DNA from 4 places in the Flintibacter sp. P01028 genome. Region 1 is predicted to be linked to each of the others. Evidence: predicted binding sites of a transcription regulator. Region 1 holds the regulator's gene; each other region holds the start of a gene.

What was found. The regulator Rex, encoded in region 1, represses fermentation and respiration genes when NADH is low (regulators of the CRP and FNR family bind a similar motif). The targets are predictions, from matches to a motif close to ATTGTTAANNNNTTAACAAT.
Region 2: the regulator Rex is predicted to act here: its motif matches at 2,888-2,907, upstream of ACEVJK_RS08765 (acyl-CoA dehydrogenase).
Region 3: the regulator Rex is predicted to act here: its motif matches at 2,610-2,629, upstream of ACEVJK_RS12530 (acetyl-CoA C-acetyltransferase).
Region 4: the regulator Rex is predicted to act here: its motif matches at 2,493-2,512, upstream of gap (type I glyceraldehyde-3-phosphate dehydrogenase).

What each region holds. Positions count from the first base shown of each region.
Region 1 is NZ_JBHEVC010000002.1:359,217-364,418, reverse strand. It holds gene sigE (RNA polymerase sporulation sigma factor SigE) at 1-282, shown strand, start outside; gene ACEVJK_RS06025 (sodium:alanine symporter family protein) at 485-1,939, shown strand; gene ACEVJK_RS06020 (redox-sensing transcriptional repressor Rex) at 2,111-2,779, shown strand; gene ACEVJK_RS06015 (S-layer homology domain-containing protein) at 2,776-3,882, shown strand; gene ACEVJK_RS06010 (hypothetical protein) at 3,975-4,130, shown strand; gene rsxC (electron transport complex subunit RsxC) at 4,571-5,202, shown strand, end outside.
Region 2 is NZ_JBHEVC010000004.1:10,565-15,766, forward strand. It holds gene ACEVJK_RS08755 (hypothetical protein) at 1-1,418, shown strand, start outside; gene ACEVJK_RS08760 (3-hydroxyacyl-CoA dehydrogenase family protein) at 1,667-2,506, shown strand; gene ACEVJK_RS08765 (acyl-CoA dehydrogenase) at 3,037-4,182, shown strand; gene acrB (acryloyl-CoA reductase electron transfer subunit gamma) at 4,201-5,001, shown strand; gene acrA (acryloyl-CoA reductase electron transfer subunit beta) at 5,021-5,202, shown strand, end outside.
Region 3 is NZ_JBHEVC010000007.1:161,688-166,889, forward strand. It holds gene tadA (tRNA adenosine(34) deaminase TadA) at 1-94, shown strand, start outside; gene ACEVJK_RS12525 (hypothetical protein) at 555-773, shown strand; gene ACEVJK_RS12530 (acetyl-CoA C-acetyltransferase) at 1,167-2,423, opposite strand; gene ACEVJK_RS12535 (hypothetical protein) at 2,671-4,716, opposite strand; gene ACEVJK_RS12540 (ABC transporter ATP-binding protein) at 4,691-5,202, opposite strand, start outside.
Region 4 is NZ_JBHEVC010000007.1:145,152-150,353, forward strand. It holds gene ACEVJK_RS12450 (ParB/RepB/Spo0J family partition protein) at 1-716, opposite strand, end outside; gene ACEVJK_RS12455 (dicarboxylate/amino acid:cation symporter) at 1,110-2,354, shown strand; gene gap (type I glyceraldehyde-3-phosphate dehydrogenase) at 2,670-3,689, shown strand; gene ACEVJK_RS12465 (hypothetical protein) at 3,736-4,212, opposite strand; gene ACEVJK_RS12470 (xanthine phosphoribosyltransferase) at 4,643-5,202, shown strand, end outside.

The DNA.
Region 1 (5,202 bases):
GACGGAAACGAGCTGCTGCTGTCCGACATTCTGGGGACCGATGGGGACCTGGTCATGCGGCCCATCGAGGCGGACGTGGACCGCCAGCTGCTGCGCCAGGCCATGGACCGGCTGGAGCCCCGGGAGAGGCAGATTATTACCATGCGCTTTGGGCTGGACGGCCGCCCAGAGCGGACACAGAAGGAGGTGGCGGACCAGCTGGGCATCTCACAGTCCTATATCTCACGGCTGGAGAAGCGGATCATCGCCCGGCTGAAGAAGGAGATCGTCCGCATGATGTGAGGGCAAACTGTACAGAAGCTGGCTGCTTATCGTTGACCATTTTTATAAATTGTGAAAAAACCTCTGGTAAAAGTCGGAGAGATGTGGTATAGTAAGGCCGAGAAATATCCCAGGAGATCTGAGGGGCGGAAGACTTTGATTTCCTGGGATATGTTCTGCTTCGCGCAAATTATGACAGGAAGAGAGAAAGGGAGATGTCGTTATGTATGATGCGTTCGCGGGCTTAATCAGTCAGATCAGCGGTTTCATGTACAGTTACCTGTTGATCGTCATGCTGCTGGGCGTAGGCCTGTACTTCACCTTCCGGAGCAAGTTTGTCCAGCTGCGCCTGCTGCCGGAGTCGATTCGCGTGGTAGGAGAAAAGACGGGGGATCAGCACTCGGTTTCCGCATTTGAGGCGCTGATGGTATCCACAGCCAGCCGCGTGGGTACCGGAAATATTGTAGGTGTGGCCAATGCCATCGCCATCGGAGGCTATGGCGCCGTGTTCTGGATGTGGCTGATTGCCATTGTGGGAGGCGCGACTGCCTTTGTAGAGAGCACGCTGGCCCAGATCTATAAGAAAAAGGACCCGGAGGGCGGCAGCTATGGTGGTCCGTCCTACTACATTCAGGCGGCTCTTAAGAGCCGGGTGCTGGGCGTTGTCTTCGCCATCGCCCTCATCGCCACCTATGCCGGTGGTTTCAATATGCTGGCCTCCTACAACCTGATTAGCAGCTTTACCAGCTATGACTTCTACGCCAGTGCCGGCACCTTTACCCTGGGCGGCAAAGAGTACAGCGTTGTGGCCGTGGTGGGCGGCGTGATCCTGGCCATCCTGGTGGCCATCTGTGTACTGGGCGGCGGCAAGCGGATCGTCAAGGTTACCGGCGTTTTGGTCCCTGTCATGGGTGTGTTGTATATCCTGATGGCCCTGGTGGTCATGGTGATGAATCTGAATATGATTCCCAGTGTCCTGGGCCGCATTTTCAGCGAGGCATTTGATTTCGGAGCCATGTTCGGCGGTGCCGTGGGCTTTGGTTCCTCGGCCATCATGCAGGGAATCAAGCGTGGCCTGTACTCCAACGAGGCCGGTGTGGGTTCCGCCCCCAACGCCGCCGCGGCCGCTGACGTATCCCACCCCGTCAAGCAGGGATTGGTCCAGATGCTGTCCGTCTTTATTGACACCATCCTGGTCTGTACCGCCACGGCCATGATGTGCCTGTGTACCGGCATCGATATCAAGGGCGGACTGGAGGGTGCGCCCCTGGTCCAGGCGTCTCTGGCTACTACCTTCGGCGCGGTAGGCCCCTACTTTATCACCTTTGCGCTGCTGCTCTTCGCTTTCACTACCCTGCTGGGCAACTTGTTCTACTGTGAGGGCTGTTTGAACTACATCGCTAACCGCAAGCTGGGAAGCGTGCCGATGACTGTGTTCCGGCTTATCGCTTGCGGGCTGGTCTTTGTAGGGGCCCAGTTGTCCTTTGGCTTGGTCTGGGACCTGGCCGATGTGCTGATGGGCATTATGGCCATCATCAACCTGCCGGTCATTGTCATTTTGGGCCGTACAGCTATGCGGGCCCTTCAGGACTACATGGAACAGCGCAGGGCGGGCAAGAACCCTGTATTCAAAGCCTCCAGCATCGGCCTGAAGGAAAAAACTGATTTTTGGAACTGAATCTGGCAGGCTTTCTGCCAATAAAAGGCCCAGGGACGACGAATCGTCCCTGGGCCTTTTGAGTCGTAAAAGGATTTGACACAAGGGGGGGCAATCAGGTAAACTATATAAAAACATCATATCCAGTGGCCTCCGCTGTATAGGGGAGGTTGTGCAGATGAGGCGAAAGCTATGAAACGAAATACCCGAGTATCAACGGCGGTGATACGCCGCCTGCCCAGATACTACCGACAGCTCTCAGAGCTTCAGGAGTCCGGCGTTGTCCGGATATCCTCCAATGCCTTAGGGAAATCTATGGGACTGACCGCTTCTCAAATCCGCCAAGATTTGTTCTGCTTCGGTGGTTTTGGGCAGCAGGGCTATGGATATAAGGTGGACAGCCTGAAAGAGGAGATCGGTGATATTTTGGGCATTAATCAGGGCCATACCATTGTGGTGCTGGGGACCGGCAACCTAGGCCGGGCTATCATAGAAAATTTTAAATTTTCCAGTAACGGCTTTCAGCTTTTGGCCGCTTTTGACGTAAATGAGCGGGTGGTGGGGACCAGAATCGCTGGGGTGCCTGTCTATCATGCGGATTCCCTGGAGGCCTTTTTGGGGGAAAACCAAGTGAGCGTAGGCCTGCTGACAGTGCCCATCGCCGCTGCCCAGGAGATGGGGGACCGGCTGGTGGCCGCCGGAGTTCGCGGCATCTGGAATTTTACAAACTATGAGATATCCTGTGTTCGGGATGATGTGGTGGTGGAATCGGTCCATTTTTCTGACAGCCTTTTGGCTCTGAGCTACATGATTACCCAGCGGGAGGATCGGGAGGAAGAGAAGAAGGGGGAGCCACAATGAGAAGGCCTGTGATCGGCCTGCTGTGCGGTGTGATGCTGCTGGGTATGCTGGCCTGCGGCGCTTATGCCCTTTCGGGGGGCGACAGCCTGATCAGCCTCAGCTATCTGACCGGGACTTTTGTGCCCAAGGCTGTGTCTACTGGAAACGAAGCTGCGGAAAAAGCCTTACAGGGCACTTACGAGGAGAGCAAAAAAGGCCTCGATAACCTGCATCAGGGCTATCTGGCGCAACTGGCCGGCGAAGAGAGCGGCGCATACAGCGCCACGCTCCAGGCCAGAGATTGGTCGGATGGCGATGAGATGACACTGACCACTGGGGCTGGAGTCATGTTGATGAACGGAGCCGCCTCCGTTTCTCACGACGGGGCTTTCATAGATGTGACAGACGGAATAGAGCTGGCCTCCGGGGCCCGCCTGACCTCCGGACACCGCTACCTGGTGGGAGAGAATACTGTGGCCAGTGTAACGGTCCTGTCCGGGGCGGCCCAGTTGGGGCTCCAGGGCGTCTATGCCCTGGAAGACGGCAGAGAGGATCCGACGCCCTTCTATGATGTATGCCAGACGGATTGGTACTACGCTCCCGTAGATTATGTGTACCGAAACACACTGTTTTCGGGGATGGACGAGCACCACTTTGGACCGAGTTCAGCTATGAACCGAGCTATGCTGATGACGGTGCTCTACCAGATGGCTGGAGCGCCGAAAGAGGAGCTGGAGCGCGCCAGTGTCACCTTTGCCGACGTGCCGGAGAGTGCCTGGTATGCCCCTTATGTGAAGTGGGGCGCGGAGCAGGGAATTACAGCTGGAACAGGAGCAGACACCTTCAGCCCGGAGCAGCAAGTGACCCGCCAGCAGGTGGCGGCGCTGCTGTACAGCTTCACCACGAGTTACCTTGGGCTGGAAGCGGCTGAGGGGGCCGACCTGTCCGGGTATCAGGACCTGGGGCAGGCCAGCGACTGGGCTCATAATGCCCTGTCCTGGGCTGTGGCGGAGGGAATCATCAGCAGTTCTTCTGCCGACAGCCTGACGCTCAGTCCACAAAAGAGCGCTAACCGGGCTGAAGTGGCCACGATGCTGCGTGCCTTCGCGGAAAAAATTATCTGACATAGGCAGAACCCATCCGCCCCCTCCGCATATGATGAGATTGAGAGCGGCAAACAGCCCCTCTCAGAACTTCATATCAGGAGGTACTTCAAATGGGGTGCTGCAATAACGGTTGGGGCGGCGGAGGCTGCCTGTGGATCATCATTCTGATCATCATCCTGTTCTGCTGCGGCGGCTGGGGCAATAGCTGTGGCTGCAACAATGGCTGTGGCTGTAACAATAACAACGGCTGCGGCTGTGGCTGCTGACCAGGCGATCCAGATTGATTGGGAGGCGCGGACCTGAGAGGGCCCGCGCCTCTTTTATGGTCAACGCGGACAAGCCTGTGCCTGGGGTGCGGCTATGGAAGAGAAGGAAATGCCGGTGGGGTGAAATCCTTTGGGAGAGGGGGAAGAATGCTCGGGAAACAGGTCGTTTTTTTCGAAATCAATCTTGCAATTTTTCCATAAAAGGTGTATGATAAAGCCCGCAAGCAGAACCGACGGACTTGTTTTACAGGAGAAACGGGGTCCGGCGGGTTTTGTCGTGCGTCCGCTGAACTCGGACGCCGCGGGGCATGGGTATGATAGAGGGGCGGGGTCCCCCAGTGGTTTCCAGTTCCTGTCAGGAGGGAAGAGGGGGACCGTATAAAATGCGTGTCCAGGCTCCACAGTTCCAGCGATTGCAGTATAGGGAGGTCGAAATCTGAATGAGTAAATTTCTCAAACGTTCCGCGCAAGGTGCGGGAGTCCCTCATGAAAAAAGGACTTCCAACCTTGAAACGGTAGTGATGCCGCTGCCGTCTAAGATCGTTCTGTCCATGGGACAGCACATTGGCGCTCCGGCTGCCCCCGCCGTGGCCAAGGGCGATCAGGTGTATGTAGGTACCGTGGTAGGCAAGGCCGGAGGCTTCGTGTCCAGCGACATCCACTCCGGCGTATCCGGCACCGTGGACAGCATCGTCACCATTACCGCTCCCAATGGCGCGGCCCAGACCGCCGTGGTCATCATTCCAGACGGGGAGCAGAAGGTGGACCCCGCCGTGGCGCCCCCGGTGGTGACAGACCTAAAGTCTTTCCAGGACGCCATCCGGGCCAGTGGCCTGGTTGGACTGGGCGGAGCCGGCTTCCCCACTGCGGTCAAGCTGGCGCCTAAGAATCTGGATGAGATCGACACTCTGGTGATCAATGGCGCTGAGTGTGAGCCGTACATCACTTCTGACAACCGCTGCCTGATCGAGGACACCCACTTCATCCTGGGCGGCATCAAGGCAGTCATGAAGTATCTGGACATCAAAAAGTGCGTCATCGGCATCGAGGGCAATAAGCCCCAGGCAATCGC
Region 2 (5,202 bases), on a different contig from region 1:
CGGTGGAGGGGGACATCCGGGATGAAAGCTCCCAAGCTTACCGGGACTACAACGCCTATTGGGAGGAAAAAAAGCCCCTGATGGCCCCTGGCGGCGTAGATATTTTTACGGAAAACCAAGACTACGGCTCCTATGAGGGCTCCCCCGTCCAGTGGGTCCCCGACCACAATGAAACCTTCTGGTATACTGCCGAACAGGACCTGCCCATTGGCGTCTACTATCAGAGCCGGGGATGGTTGGAGGAATTTACCCGGCATGAACGGAACCCCTGGAACGCCTTGAACACCTCTGCCCTGTGGCAGATCGTATCCCTAGCCCCGGCGGACGGGGTGTACCGGGACAGAAACTATGACGGGGAGGCGGTCTATGAGCTGAAGGCCCGGGCAGACAACGGAGAGGACCTGTGGTTTGCGGCCTCCCTTCTCTTTGACCACAGCGGGGAGCGTCCCATCCAGGTCCAGGGCTGGCGCATGGGTACAAAGGCGGAGATAGACAGTGCCGGCGGAGGGGCCGATCCGCAGCAGCCGGACGAGGCCCTCTACACCCTGCTCCGGGACTGGTATAACGGCCAATACCCCAACGGCCGGTGGTATTTTGTTTCCGACCAGCCCAGCGCCCCCCGGGAGGGGGACGTCCGACTTGGCCCTGTCACTTATGTCGGGGAGGTCCCCACAGACAGCGGGGCAGCAGCGGTCTACGAGATCGTCATATCCCGTTATACGCTCCACCGTGCAGACGAGAATGACCCCGGCTCCTGGGACTTCTTCTCCGCCGACACCCAGTTCATCGTCCTCCGGCTGGATGGGGAGGGCATACCCACCCAGGTGCTGGGCGTCGCCCCCACGCAGCCCAGCCGCGATATCCAGGCCATCGTCTATGAGGCCCTCTATGGCCTACTCAGCGGTGATGTGACCTTCCTCCGGGACGGCTGGAACACCCCCATCGGCCCGGGGATGGATCTATCCTTCTCCTGCCTGGACGTTGGGAGCATGGAGACGGAGCAGTTGGAGGACTACGAGCCCATCTACCACGATGGGGACTACTGGTACCGGGTCTCCGCCAACTACCCCACGGGCACCTTTACCGCCCTGTGCTATCACAGCGCGGCAGACGACGCCGACTCCATCCACACCCTGGAGGCCTCCATGTCCGACCTGTACACCCCCCGGGGCATCCGGGTAGGGGCCAGCCGGGCGGAGGTGCTGGCCGCCTATCCCAAGGCCCTCACCGGCGATTACTGGGGCCAGTATCCGGAGGAGCCGGACCTGCTGGCCTATCTGCCCTGGAGCGGCCACGACCCGGAGCAGGTTTCCGACCTGTCCCAGCTGGAGTTTTCCCAGGGGCTGGGCCCGGCGATCCTGTTTTTCTTTGACGGGGACACCGTGGAGCGCATCGTCCTTACCAATATGTTCAACTGACCGCAGGGCAACAAACGGCAGCTTTCCGGCAAGATATGCAGGTCAAAACTGAAAAAGCTGCATTTTTTCAGGGCTTTGCCCAATTACACGGAAAAAATATTGTTTAAAATATTCCCCCCCTTTCCTCTTGCGTTTGCACAAAAAAACAGGTATACTGAGGTCCATAAGAGCGGGGCCGGGTTTCCCCGGCCGACCCCCGCCAGCGGATCTGGCACCATTTCACTTATTTTAATTAGGAGGAACACAGTATGAAAGTCGCATTGTTCGGCGCCGGCACTATGGGCCGGGGCATCGCCCAGGTCTTTGCCGCCAAGGGCCACACCGTCCTGATGTACGCCAGCAGCCCCGCCTCCGCCCAGCGCCACAAGGATACCTTGGGCAAGTCCCTGGCCAAGCGGGTCGAAAAGGGCAAGATGGCTCAGGAGGCTATGGATGCCCTGATGGCCAACGTTCTGATCCCCCAGACCCATGAGGAGGCCGCCGATGCCGATCTGGTCATTGAGTGCGTCAAGGAGGAGATGGCCACCAAGAAGGAGCTTCTGAACGAGCTGGACGGCTTCTGCAAGCCCGAAACTGTCTTTGCCTCCAACACCTCCTCTCTGTCCATCACCGAGATGGGCAACGGCCTGAAGCACCCCGTCATCGGAATGCACTTCTTCAACCCCGTGCCCTCCATGAAGCTGGTGGAGATCATCCGCGGAGCCAACACCACCCAGGAGACCTTTGATTTCATTTACAAGCTGTCCCAGGACATCGGCAAGGACCCCGTCGAGGTGGCCGAGGCCCCCGGCTTTGTGGTCAACAAGATCCTGATCCCCATGATCAACGAGGCCATCGGCCTGGTTGAGACCGGCGTCGCCTCTGTGGCCGACATCGACAAGGCCATGCAGTTGGGCGCCAATCATCCGATGGGCCCCCTGGCTCTGGGCGACTTCATCGGTCTGGACGTGTGTCTGGCCATTATGGACACCCTGTTTGCCGAAACCGGCGACCCCAAGTACCGCCCCGCCCTTCTGCTGAAGAAGATGGTCCGCGGCGGCCTGCTGGGCAAGAAGTCCGGCAAGGGCTTCTACGATTACAGCAAGTAAATCGCCCCATCCAGCTGCCCCCTCCCAAGCCGGAGGGGGCAGTTTTATATGTCAAAAAAAGAGCGGCACTTCGGGCCTTCTTTTCCGGAGGCACCTTCTCCGCCCCCCAATCCAGCCGGACCACGGGCCGGCCCCCCGGCGCCCTGAAAGGGCAGCGAAATCGCAGCCGGTCAACATACGCCAATCTTTTAGGCAACTTCCGCATATTTTCCCGTTTCCGACAAATCCGATATGGAAAAACTGTTAAATTTGCCAGATATGTCCCCCTTGCTTTACCCCTGAAAAACAGCTATAATCTGGGTTGTAAGTGGATTTTAGCCGTGTTTGATATGGTTCGCAACGCCAGGATCCTTTCCTGTGTTGCGCTTTTTTCCGGTTTTTATTGTTAAATTTCTAACAATATTCGTCAAACGCGGCGTCCCGACCATGTATCGTCTGCCCCCGGGGCCGGCTCTCTCCGGTCAAGAAAGGCGCGCCTCCCGGGCGTTTAAGGATGATTGCAAAGTAATTTAAACTAGGAGGACTAAAAAATGGATTTTCATCTGTCGAAAGAACAAGAGATGGTCCGCAAGATGTACCGCGAGTTCGCCGAGAACGAGGTCAAGCCCTTGGCTGAGGAAATCGACGAGGAAGAGCGCTTCCCTATGGAAACCGTAGAGAAGATGGGCAAGCTGGGCATGCTGGGCATCTACTTCCCCAAGGAGTACGGCGGAGCCGGCGGCGATGTGCTGTCCTACGCCATGTGCGTTGAGGAGCTGGCCAAGGTGTGCGGCACCACTGCCGTCATCGTGTCCGCCCATACCTCTCTGTGCTGCGCCCCCATCTTTGAGCACGGCACTGAGGAGCAGAAGATGAAGTACCTGCCTGACCTGCTCTCCGGCAAGAAGATCGGCGCCTTCGGTCTGACCGAGCCCAACGCCGGTACCGACGCCTCCGGCCAGCAGACCACCGCCGTAAAGAATGAGAACGGCGACTATGTGCTCAACGGCTCCAAGTGCTTCATCACCAACGGCACCGTAGCCGAAACTCTGGTGGTCTTCGCTATGACCGACAAGACTCTGGGCAACCACGGCATCTCCGCCTTCATCGTGGAGAAGAACTTCCCCGGCTTCTCTGTGGGCAAGCACGAGAAGAAGATGGGTATCCGCGGCTCCTCCACCTGCGACCTGATCTTTGAGGACTGCGTCGTGCCCAAGGAGAACCTGCTGGGCAAGGAGGGCCAGGGCTTCAAGATCGCCATGCAGACCCTGGACGGCGGCCGTATCGGCATCGCCGCGCAGGCTCTGGGCCTGGGCGAGGGCGCTGTGAACGAGGCTGTCAAGTACACCCAGGAGCGCGTGCAGTTCAAGAAGCGTCTGTCCCAGTTCCAGAACACCCAGTTCCAGCTGGCCGATATGCACACCCGGATGCAGGCCGCTCAGTACCTGGTGTACGCCGCCGCCGTGAAGAAGCAGAACCACGAGCCCTACGGCATGGATTCCGCTATGGCCAAGCTGTTCGCCGCTGAGGCCGCTTCCGACGTGACCCGCCGCGCCGTCCAGCTGTTCGGCGGCTACGGCTACACCCGTGAGTACCCCGTGGAGCGCATGATGCGCGACGCCAAGATCACCGAGATCTACGAGGGTACTTCCGAGGTCCAGCGCATGGTCATCTCCCGTGCTCTGGGTGTGAAATAAGTTAGGAGGCAGATCGAAATGAAAATCATTGTTTGTGTCAAGCAGGTCCCCGATACCTCCGGTAAGGTGGCCGTCAATCCCGATGGTACTCTGAACCGCGCCTCCATGGCCGCTATCACCAACCCCGACGACCTGAACGCCGTCGAGGCCGCTCTGACTTTGAAGGAGCAGACCGGCGCCGAGGTCGTGATCGTCTCTATGGGTCCTCCTCCCGCCGAGTCCATGCTGCGTGAGGTCATGGCCCGCGGCGCTGACCGCGCCGTTCTGGTGTCCGCCCGTGAGTTCGGCGGCTCCGATACCTACGCCACCTCCCAGATCCTGGCCGCCGCCATCAACAAGATTGGCGTCGAGGACGAGGATATCGTGCTGTGCGGCCGTCAGGCCATCGACGGCGATACCGCCCAGGTCGGCCCCCAGATCGCTGAGAAGCTGCACCTGCCCCAGGTTTCCTACGCCGCCGAGATCACCAAGGAAGGCGACACCATCACCGTCAAGCGGATGCTGGAGGACGGCTATATGACCATCAAGGTCAAGACCCCCTGCCTGATCACCTGCATCAAGGAGCTGAACGCTCCCCGTTACATGAGCGTGGGCGGCATCTACGAGTGCTACTCCAAGCCCTATGAGATCTTTGACTACAACACCCTGAAGGACGATCCCCTCATCGATCCTACCACCATCGGTCTGAAGGGCTCCCCCACCAACATCTTCAAGTCCTTCACTCCCCCTCAGAAGGGCGTGGGCATGATGCTGGAGGGCGCCGACAAGGCCACCTGCGACAAGCTGGCCGGCATTCTGGCCGCCAAGCACCTGATCTGATAGAAGGGAGATTAAGAATATGTCTAACTACAACAGTGCTGCCATCGAAGAATTCAAGGGCGGCGTTTGGGTATTCTGCGAGCAGCGTCAGGGCAAGATGATGCCCACCTCCTTCGAGCTGATCTCCGAGGGCCGCAAGCTGGCCGACGAGCTGGGCGAGAAGCTGTACGGCCTTCTGCTGGGCCACGAGATCGAGGGTAT
Region 3 (5,202 bases), on a different contig from region 1:
GGAACGCTTCAACCACCATCCCCGCATCTATCGGGGTCCCCTGCGGGAGGAGTGTGAAGCGGTCCTTCAGAAGTTTTTTGAGGCGCTGCGCTGAAAAGATTTAAAGGTTTTGTAACAACTGCGGATAACTTTTGTAATAACCCTTGGGTATACTGATACTCGCAAGGCAAGAGCATCTTTTCATTCTATCCTCCAATTTTTTTTGGAAGACCGGCGGTTTGACCGCTGGTCTTTCCCCCTTTTTGGGCAAAATTTTTGGATCCAGGAGAGATTTAAAACTTATGTAACAACTTGCGTTGGAATTGTTAATAAGTTTCTCTTATCATAAAATCTGCAAGAGACAGTTCGTTTCATTTTGATCCTCTTTTTCAACGGAAGCCCCCGGACGCCTTGGAGCAGGCGTCCGGGGGCTTTCGTCAGCGGCCCCGCAGAAAAAGAAAAGGCAGGCCTGTTCCAACTACAGGCCTGCCTTTTGATTTTTATGGGGAGGGGATACTTGTGTCAGCATTTCCCTGAACTTTCTTTTTCCGCATCAGCAGCAGGGTCATCAGCCCATGAAACAGCTTGCTTACAGGCAGCAGCAGGGAAATAAAGGTTACCTCCCCAAAATAGAAAAACCGCCACCACAGAAACCCCGCGGCCGCGAAGAAGCATACCGCATTACAGACAACGGAATTTTCCGCTGGCCGTATGGAGCACAGCGCCGTCCGGCCCAGGACCAGCAGCAATACAAGGATAAAGGCGGCAATGCCGGTCCCAAGGTCAAGGAGTAGGTATACAAGCTGATAGGTGCTCTGTGCCTTTTCCTGAAAGCCGGAGCAAGCCACATGACTCAGGAAAATAACAAGAAAAATGCCGCAGTAATAGAGAAGCTGTTTCTATATCTTGTTCATCTGTTTCCTCCCTCGATCATTGGATGGACCCTTTGACCGATTTGTTTCACTCTGCCTTTGAGTACCTTATTTTTCCCCTTGTTTCAATCTATCACCAGAATTTTCGTAAAAAAGACGAAAAGGCCCAAGGACCTCGGAAATTCCCGCTTTCTTGGGGGGAGACTCACAGGACAAAAGGAGCGGAGCCCTGGGGATGTCCCGGAGCTCCGCTCGATACTATATTGTGATCCTTCCAAAATCACAGGCCGCTTTTCCAAAGGGGAGAAGAGAAAATCAGCACTTCTCAAAGATGGTGGCAACGCCCTGGCCGCCGCCGATGCACAGGGTGGCAAGGCCCTTCTTGGCGTCGTCGCGCTTCTGCATCTCATGGAGCAGAGTGACAATAATGCGCGCGCCGGAGGCTCCCACGGGGTGACCCAGAGCGATAGCGCCGCCGTTGACGTTGACCTTGCTCATGTCGAAGCCCAGCTCGCGGGCCACGGCGATGGACTGGGCGGCAAAGGCCTCGTTGGCCTCCACCAAATCCATGTCCTCGATTTTCAGGCCGGCCTTGGCCATGGCCTGACGGGAGGCGGGCACGGGGCCCACGCCCATGATCTTGGGATCCACGCCGCCCTGGCCCCAGGAGACCAGCTTGGCCATGGGCTTCAGGCCGTACTTCTCCACGGCCTCGCCGGAGGCCAGGATGATAGCGGCGGCGCCGTCGTTGATGCCGGAGGCGTTGGCGGCGGTGACGCGCTGCTGGCCCTTGTCAGCGGACTCCTTGATGCCGGTGGGCTCGAAGGTGTGCTCCACGGCGGGGGCGGGGGATTCAGGCCCCACAGGGAAGGCGCCCTTCAGCTTGGAGATACCCTCGGCGGTGACGCCGGCGCGGGGGAACTCGTCCACTTTAAACTCCACCATCTGCTTCTTCTGCTTGACCATCACGGGGACGATCTCGTCGTCAAAGCGGCCGGAGTTGATGGCGGCCTCAGCCTTGTTCTGGGAGGAGGCGGCAAACTCGTCCAGTTCCTGGCGAGTGATGCCCCACACGTCGCAGATGTTCTCGGCGGTGGTACCCATGTGGTAGTTATTAAAGGCATCCCACAGGCCATCCTTGATCATGGTGTCTACCACCTTCTTGTCACCCATGCGGGCGCCCCAGCGCTCGGCAGGCAGGGCGTAGGGGGCGGCGGACATATTCTCGGTGCCGCCGGCCACAATGATGTCGGCGTCGCCGGCCATGATGGTACGGGCGGCCTCGATGACGGACTTCATACCGGAGCCGCACACCATGCCCACGGTGTAGGCGGGGACGGAGGTGGGCACACCGGCCTTGATGGCAGCCTGACGGGCCACATTCTGGCCCAGGCCAGCGGTGAGGATGCAGCCAAACATGACTTCGTCCACCTGCTCAGGCTTGACGCCGGCGCGGGACAGGGCCTCCTTGATGACGGTAGCGCCCAGATCAGCGGCGGGGATATCCTTCAGGGAGCCGCCGAAGGAGCCGATGGCGGTGCGGCAGCAGTTGACAACGTAGATGTCTTTCATAGCTTCTGTTACCTCCAAAATTTATTTGGCGTCCAGAGGGACGCCCACGATTTCCGCTCTTGTTCTGATTATATCGGAGGAAAGGGGAAAAAGCAATCAATTTTTCTGTCCAAGGGTGCCTCTTTCCTGCCTGTGATTGACAAAATCGCAAAAATTATATCAGCGGAAGGGCAAAAATTATGTAATATAGTGAATTTTTTAACAAAATCCCCCGGCTCTATTTTAAGCCGGGGGAGGGAAGAAGGCTTCAGTCCGCAAGGACGGCCTCCTGGTAGGGGGCCGCCACAGAGGTATCTCCGGTAGAAACGCTTCCGACAGCCGTTTCCTCATCGTGGAGGACCAGCTCATACTGGGAGCCCAGGCCGCTGAACGTCCGAAGCCATTCCAGTGTTCGGCTGGCGTTGGGCGTCAGGGTGATGCTGAGGGAGGAGGAATAAGTCTGGCCGACGGGACTGCTCTCTGCGGCGGGGGCATACTGGCCGCCGCGGCCGAACTGCTCCTCAAGGGGCAGCTCCCATTGGAAACGCAGGTCGGTGCGGTAGGTGTTTCGCAACCGCTCCTCGTCGCTGAAGAGATAGCGTACGCCGATGCTGCCATCAGCAAAGTCAGCCTTGACCGCTTCCCACAGGCCCTCCAGGTCCTCCCCGGCGGCGCCGTCCAGATACAGGGTGCTCCGATCTTCCCCCTCCGGGGACAGGGAATTGGGCAGCATCCGGACATCGGTGAGATAGGCCTCCACCAGCCGGCCCTGTTCCTCGAAAGAGGCAAAATTATACACCATGGAGATCAGGCCGCGGTTCTGGATCAACTGGTCGGCCAGCTGAGTGACAGAGCCCTCCTTGTCCAACTCATCCAGGAAGATGGGGACGCTGGAATATTCACGGGACAGGGTGGACCCATCCTTCAGCGTATAGGTCACATAGAAAAAGATGTAGTCATCACCGTATATGCTGTAATTGTCAGCTCCATTCCGGTCCCTCTCATTGATGATGGCCTGGTGGAGGTCCAAGACCTGCTGGATCTGGCCGGGCTCGGTGATCTGGGACAGATGGAAGCCGCTGATATCCATGGGGTATCCCATGTCTGCCGATAGATTGATGGAAGCGACTTGGCCGGCATCGGGAATCCGGCTCTCCACGCCAAAGAGATCATAGACACAGGCGGCGCATAACAGAGCCATGGCGGCCGCCACCGCCGCGCAGCCTTTCCAGGCGTTTAGCACCCGGAAGGATTTTTTTAGCAGCATCTCAGCGGTAAAATAGCCCGCTACGGTCCAAAACAGCACACAGGCGGTGAGGAATACGGCGTCTGCCTGCCAGCCCAAAAAAGTGCTGGTAAAGGTGCCAAAGCACAGTCCGGCGCAGAAGGAGACCCCATATTTAAAAATAGGCCGGACCAGGGGGATGGACACTACATCCCCGGCGGATTCCACATGACGGTGGCGGTAGACCAGCAGGGCTAAAAGGGCAAAAACCAGTCCGGCCACGGCGTAGATGGCCACGGTGGAGGGGGAGGCGAGACCCCACTCCCTAGTCACAGCGACCCCGCTCTCCCCCGTCTGGACCACATTCCAGTTACAGGCCTGGGACAGCAGATAGACGGGGGTACACCACTCTACCAGTCTGCCCCCCACCCAGCCCCGGCCGGGGAAGCCGTAGAAAAAGCGGTTCATCAGCTCCGCCAGCAGGGTGGAGATCACCATGACCAGAAAATTCAGAATGACATAGAAGGCGGGCAGGGCCAGGATGTGGCCGGTAAACATGGCGCAGAAGGCGGCAAAGGAGAAGAAAAACAGAGCGGTGCCGCTCTGAACCAGCAGCCAGACAGCCAGGGCGGCCAGCGCCTCTCCCCAGCACTCCATAGGCAGAAAGGCCAGTTCGGCGGCCGCCGTCACCAGAGCCACCGCCAGATGGGGCAGCAGCAGGCAGGACAGACCGGCCAGATACTGGGTGGTGAACAAGGCCTCCCGCCGCAGGGGCAGCGCGTGCATCATGGCGGCGGACCGGTTATTGTATAGATAGCCGAAGGAGGCCATGGCGGCCAGCGCCCCAAAGACCAGAGAGAGGGCCACTCCCATAGTCAGGAGATAGGGGATGTCCAGGGCGGCGGAGGTCAGCATGGACTGAAGGTCCAGCTCTCCCTGATATCGCTCCTGAAGCCAGAAAAACTGATTGAGCAGGTTCAGAGGGATCAGAAAGGCCCAAATCACCCCATACAGGGCCCAAAGGGGCCAGAAGCGGGTCATAGTTTTGCGGTAGAGGGTGGAATTAAAGCACGATGTCGCGGACCCCATAGTCCTCACCTCCCATTTCATAGATAAAGATTTCCTCCAGGGACAGGGGCAGTGCCTCCATCAGAATGGGGGAATACACCGCCATCCTGGTCTTGATGTCCGCTGGGCTGCCCCGGACAATCAGAGTGAACACCCGACCTACCTGGGTGGTGTGGAGGACGTTCATATCCTGGGGCAGTTGGGGCAGCTGCCCGTCCTGGAAGGCCACCTGGAGCTTGACCACGTTATCCTGAAGGTCGGTGAGGGACCGTTCCAGAAGTACCTTGCCATGGGACAGGATGCCCACATGGTCGCACACGTCCTCCAGCTCCCGCAGGTTGTGGGAGGACACCAGCACCGTGGTCCCCCGCTGGGCCACGTCACCCATCAGCAGGGACCAGACCTGACGGCGCATCACCGGGTCTAACCCGTCTACCGGCTCATCCAGCACCAGTACCTCCGGCTGGCAGCACAGGGCCAGCCAGAAGGCGGACTGCTTCTGCATCC
Region 4 (5,202 bases), on a different contig from region 1:
AGATCCAGACTACGGCTGATGGTATTTAAAAACAGCCGGACATCCTTGACAATAAACGTGGGTTTCTTTTTAGGGCCGGAGGAGGGAGAGGAGAGCATGGCCTCCACCATACTCTCTGTCTGGGCCACGGTCAGGGAACGCTCGGTCACCTGCTGCGCCGCTTCCCGCTGCTGGGCCGGGTCCTCCAGACGGAGCAGGGCGCGAGCGTGACGCTCGGTGCATCCACCTTCCCGCAGGATTGTGAGGACCGCCGGGTCCAGCTTCAGCAGCCGGAGCTTATTGGCCACAGCGGACTGGCTCTTACCCAAACGCCGGGCGGCTTCATCCTGGGAGATGTGATAGGTGTCAATGAGTTTACGCAGGGCGAGAGCCTCCTCCCAAAAATCCAGGTCACGCCGCTGGAGATTCTCCACCAGGGCCAGCAGGGAGGAGGACTGACCGTCTGTCTGGATGGATAGGCAGGGCACTTCCCGCAGACCGGCTAGCTTGGCCGCACGCAGCCTCCGCTCGCCAGCCACCAGCTCCCAGCCGCCCTCCCGGCGGCGCACAGTAAGTGGCTGTAAAATACCCATAGACTGGATGGAGTCAGCCAGTTCCTCTAGTTCGGGTTGGGAAAACAACGTGCGGGGCTGGTCAGGATTGGGAAGGATTGAGTCCACAGGGAGGAATAGGACACGCCCGCTGTCGAATATACCTTTTTTGGGCAGCAGCCGCATGATAGGTACCGCCTTTCTGTCAAGTTCTCACACCCATATTCTACCAAAATATGGTAAATAATAGGTCGAAAACACAGAGGGGCAGAAAAAAATCCGTAAAAATTTCAGAGGGAGGGTCAAAGGCTGACTGAATAGATAAAAAATGAATGATTGATATGGGGAACTTGCACAATTATAAAAGGAGAGGAAGAGAATACCTTGTAAATTCAAAGCGAGGTGTATATAATGAAAGCAGAAGAAAAAGTGCTGTAAAAAGCGGGGATAAGGGAAATAAGAGGAAGGAGAGAGGGAGAGGGCCGGGTCCAATGCCGTTGTATGTATGATTACGGCCGTTTTATTTCTGGAAAATCCTTGCGAAAGTATAAGGGAAGATAGGGAAGGAGAAGGAGAATTATGAAAACAAAAAAACTGCCTCTTGCCTTTTGGATCTTTGTCGGCTTAGTGGCTGGTATTGCCGCGGGCCTGATACTGATGGCGGTCCCTGACGGAGGGCAGATCGCCATTGGCTATATCAAGCCCTGGGGCGACATCTTTTTGAACCTGCTGAAATTTATTGTAGTGCCTATCGTCCTGTTTTCCATCGCTGCCGGAGTCATCTCGATGCAGGACATCAGCCGCGTGGGTTCGGTAGGTGGCAAGACAGTGGTATATTATATGTGTACCACAGCCTTTGCGGTGGTGCTGGCCCTAACGCTGGCCAGCGTGGCGAAGGGGGCCGGCCTCTTTACGACCTTGGAAACCAGCGGCCTGAGCTATGAACCCCCAGCGGGAAAAAGCATTATGTCGGTCATTGTGGATATTTTCCCCGCCAACCCAATCACGCCGTTGGCCAACGCCTCTATGCTCCAGGTTATCGTCATTTCTTTGCTGCTGGGCTTCGGTATCCTGCTGGCCGGAGAGAAGGGGCTGGTGGCCGCCCAGATTGTGGACAGTTTCAATGAGGTGTCCATGAAGATTATGGACCTGATTATCAAGTTGTCTCCCATTGGTGTAGCCTGCCTGATCTGTCCGGTCATCGTGGAAAACGGCCCGGAGATCCTAGCATCCCTAGTGGCGGTGCTGCTAGTGGCCTATGTGGGGTACATCCTTCATGCCGTCCTGGTCTATTCCCTAACCGTGGGTACCTTGGGGGGAGTGTCCCCTCTCAAATTCTTTGCTTACATGGCCCCGGCTATGATGATGGCCTTTTCCTCCGCGTCTTCAGTAGGGACGCTGCCCTTTACGCTGGAGTGTTCCGAGCGGCTGGGTGCCCGGCGTGAGGTGGCCTCCTTTGTCCTGCCCCTGGGGGCCACCATCAATATGGACGGTACTGCCATCTACCAGGGTGTCTGTGCCATCTTTATCGCCACGGCCTTCGGCATTGATTTGAGCCTGGGACAAATGGTCACCATAGTGCTCACCGCTACCCTCGCCTCTATCGGTACCGCCGGCGTACCAGGGGCGGGCATGGTCATGCTGGCCATGGTTCTTCAAAGCGTCAATATCCCCATCGAAGGTATCGCTCTGGTGGCCGGGATCGACCGGATCTTCGATATGGGCCGTACTACAGTGAACATCACTGGCGATGCCGCTTGTGCGGTCATCGTGTCCAAGATGGAGGACCGTAAGACCGCCAAGACGCAGGGCGCGGTCCGCTGATTTTCTCCGCGTTGTGCCTGGAGAGGCGGTGAGGGCCGCCCGATCCACAAAGCTGGCGCGTCAATGGAACAATAAGAGGGAGCCCCTCCTTTGGGAGAGGCTCCCTCTTACTTTTTAAACAAGCCGGAAAAGAATTTGATTTTTATTTAAATAATAATTATATTATTCTATAATAAAATTAAGCAATAAAAATATTTATTTAGAAAAAACTTATTTAATTATATAGACAAATTAGAAAAGAGATATATAATGAAAGCTATACTAAATATATATTTTTTAGTATTTATTGAGAAGTAAAATGGAGGATGATGTAAAATGGGTATTCCAGTTGGGATCAATGGATTCGGACGGATTGGAAGGGTTGTACTCCGAATCATCTTGGAGCGAGGGGACGGCTTTGACCTGCGCGGCATCAATTTGCGTAAGGCTGACCTGGACTACATGGAGTACATGGTGAAGTATGATTCAGTGTTTCATACCTTTCAGGGGACGGTGGAGCATGATGGCCGCGACCTGATCGTAAACGGACACAGGATCCGGGTATTCAGTCAGAGCGACGCGGGGCAGATCCCATGGAGCGAGTGCGGCGCACAGTACATCGTAGAATCCACCGGGGCCTTTAACTCCCAAGAGCTGGCCTCCCTCCATTTTCAGGGCGGGGCAAAAAAAGTGGTCATTACCGCTCCGGCCAAAGATGAAATGACGCCCACCTTTGTCATGGGTGTCAACCACTGGAATTATAGCGCGGATATGGATGTAGTATCCAACGCCTCCTGCACGACAAATTGTCTGGCGCCTCTGACTAAGGTCATCCAGGACAATTTTGGGATAGAGCAGGCCCTTATGTCTACCATCCATGCCTCTACAGCCAAGCAGAAGGCGGTAGACGCCAGAGCGGGGCGTGATTGGAGGACAGGCCGCTCTGTCATTGGCAACATCATTCCCTCCACGACCGGGGCGGCCAAGGCGGTGGGCCTGGTCATTCCGGAGCTGAAGGGCAAAATGACCGGGATGTCCTTCCGTGTCCCGACCAATGATGTATCCGTGGTGGACCTGACCGCCCGCCTGGTGACACCCACCACCTATGAGGATATATGCCATGCTGTCCATGTGGCCGCCCAGGGCCCCATGAAGGGAATCCTATCCTATACCAGAGATCAGATCGTGTCCTCCGATATCATTGGCAATCCCCACACCTCCATTTTGGACGAAACCGCGGGTATCATGCTGGATGACCGCTTTGTTAAGCTGATCGCTTGGTATGATAACGAGTGGGGGTACTCCAATAAAGTGCTGGACCTGATTTCCCATATGTACCGCGTGGACCGTTCCTAAAAGGAGAGCCGTCTGCCGGGAAACCAGCAGGCGGCTCTTTTTTGTTTTACTCGTCAGCGGTCGTTCTGGTACGCCAGGCGATCTCAGATTCCAAGTCGCTTTTCAGCTTGTTGTTCTCCGCCACCAGATCGTCGTAGTGCCGGCTTTGGACATAGTATTTGACAAACTCAAAAGTGGCCTCCTGGAATTCCTCCTCGCTATAAGAGGGGAGGAGGGAGCCGTTGACTCGCTTCAGGCCCTGGACGGAAATGAGGACCAGACGGCGGTTCTTTTCAGACAGGCGGGCCAGCTTCAGGGTGTCAGGAATCTCCAGACCCAGGCCGTAGGCCTCGTTCACCAGTTCCAGCAGCCGGCGCTGTTCCGGCTTGGCCGATACGATGACCCCGTATTTTTGGAATAGGTCCTTTAGATAATCTACCGATACCAGTTCTCTGGTAATGGTCCCTTTGCCAATGCCGGAGAACATTGTATTTGACAGGGAAAAGCTGACATAAACCTCATTTCCAGTTTTCGGATAACCCATGGACGTTTCCTCCTATACTTTAAATAAAATAGACTGGGGTGAAAGGGGCTGTGTATAGTTTTATTATAGTTCAGGTTGCATTAAATATCAAGAAGATTTTAAAAAAAATTGTGCAGGATTACCGACTGAAAAAAGATGCTGCACTTGGTTACGTCGGCTGGAACTTTGTCAGCCTGTATTTCAAGCGGTACCGTATTGCCCCGTTTTCTCCTGTGGAACGGGACGGTCGGGGCAAAAGAAGGCGTGGTTGGTGAAAAAGGACGAAAGCTGGGGAGAAACAGAGAAAAAATTGTGGAAGGCGCAAGAGAAAAAATTTAAAAAAGGGATTGCAGGGGACGAAAATTTTTTGTAGAATGAATGTATATCAAGAAGTAGCGTGGCCCGTATTTTCGGGCCACTGTCATTTTCGAGGAAAGGACGGGGACTGGAAATGGAGCTTCTCAAGCAGCGGATCCGTCAGGACGGGATCGTGAAGGGGAACGATGTGCTGAAGGTGGACAGTTTTCTGAACCATCAGATGGATATTGCCCTTTTTGAGGAGATCGGCAAAGAATTCCAGCGCCGGTTCGCCAACTGCGGCGTGAACAAGATTTTGACCATCGAGGCCTCCGGCATCGGGATCGCTTGTATCACGGCGCAGTTTTTTCACTGTCCGGTGATTTTTGCCAAAAAGACCCAGACCAAAAATATTGACGGCGAGGTCTTTGCCACCCAGGTGGAGTCTTTTACTCACGGCCGGATCTATCAGGTCATCGTGTCCAAAAAGTTTCTAGGCCCCCAGGACAAGGTGCTCATCGTTGACGACTTTTTAGCCAACGGCGCCGCCCTGGAGGGACTGATCGACATAGTGGCGCAGTCCGGGGCACAGCTGGCCGGGGCGGGGATCGTCATTGAAAAGGCGTTCCAGCCCGGTGGAGACCGGCTCCGCGCCCAGGGCGTGCGGGTGGAGTCCCTGGCCAGAGTCAAGGCTATGAGTGAGGAAAACGGTGT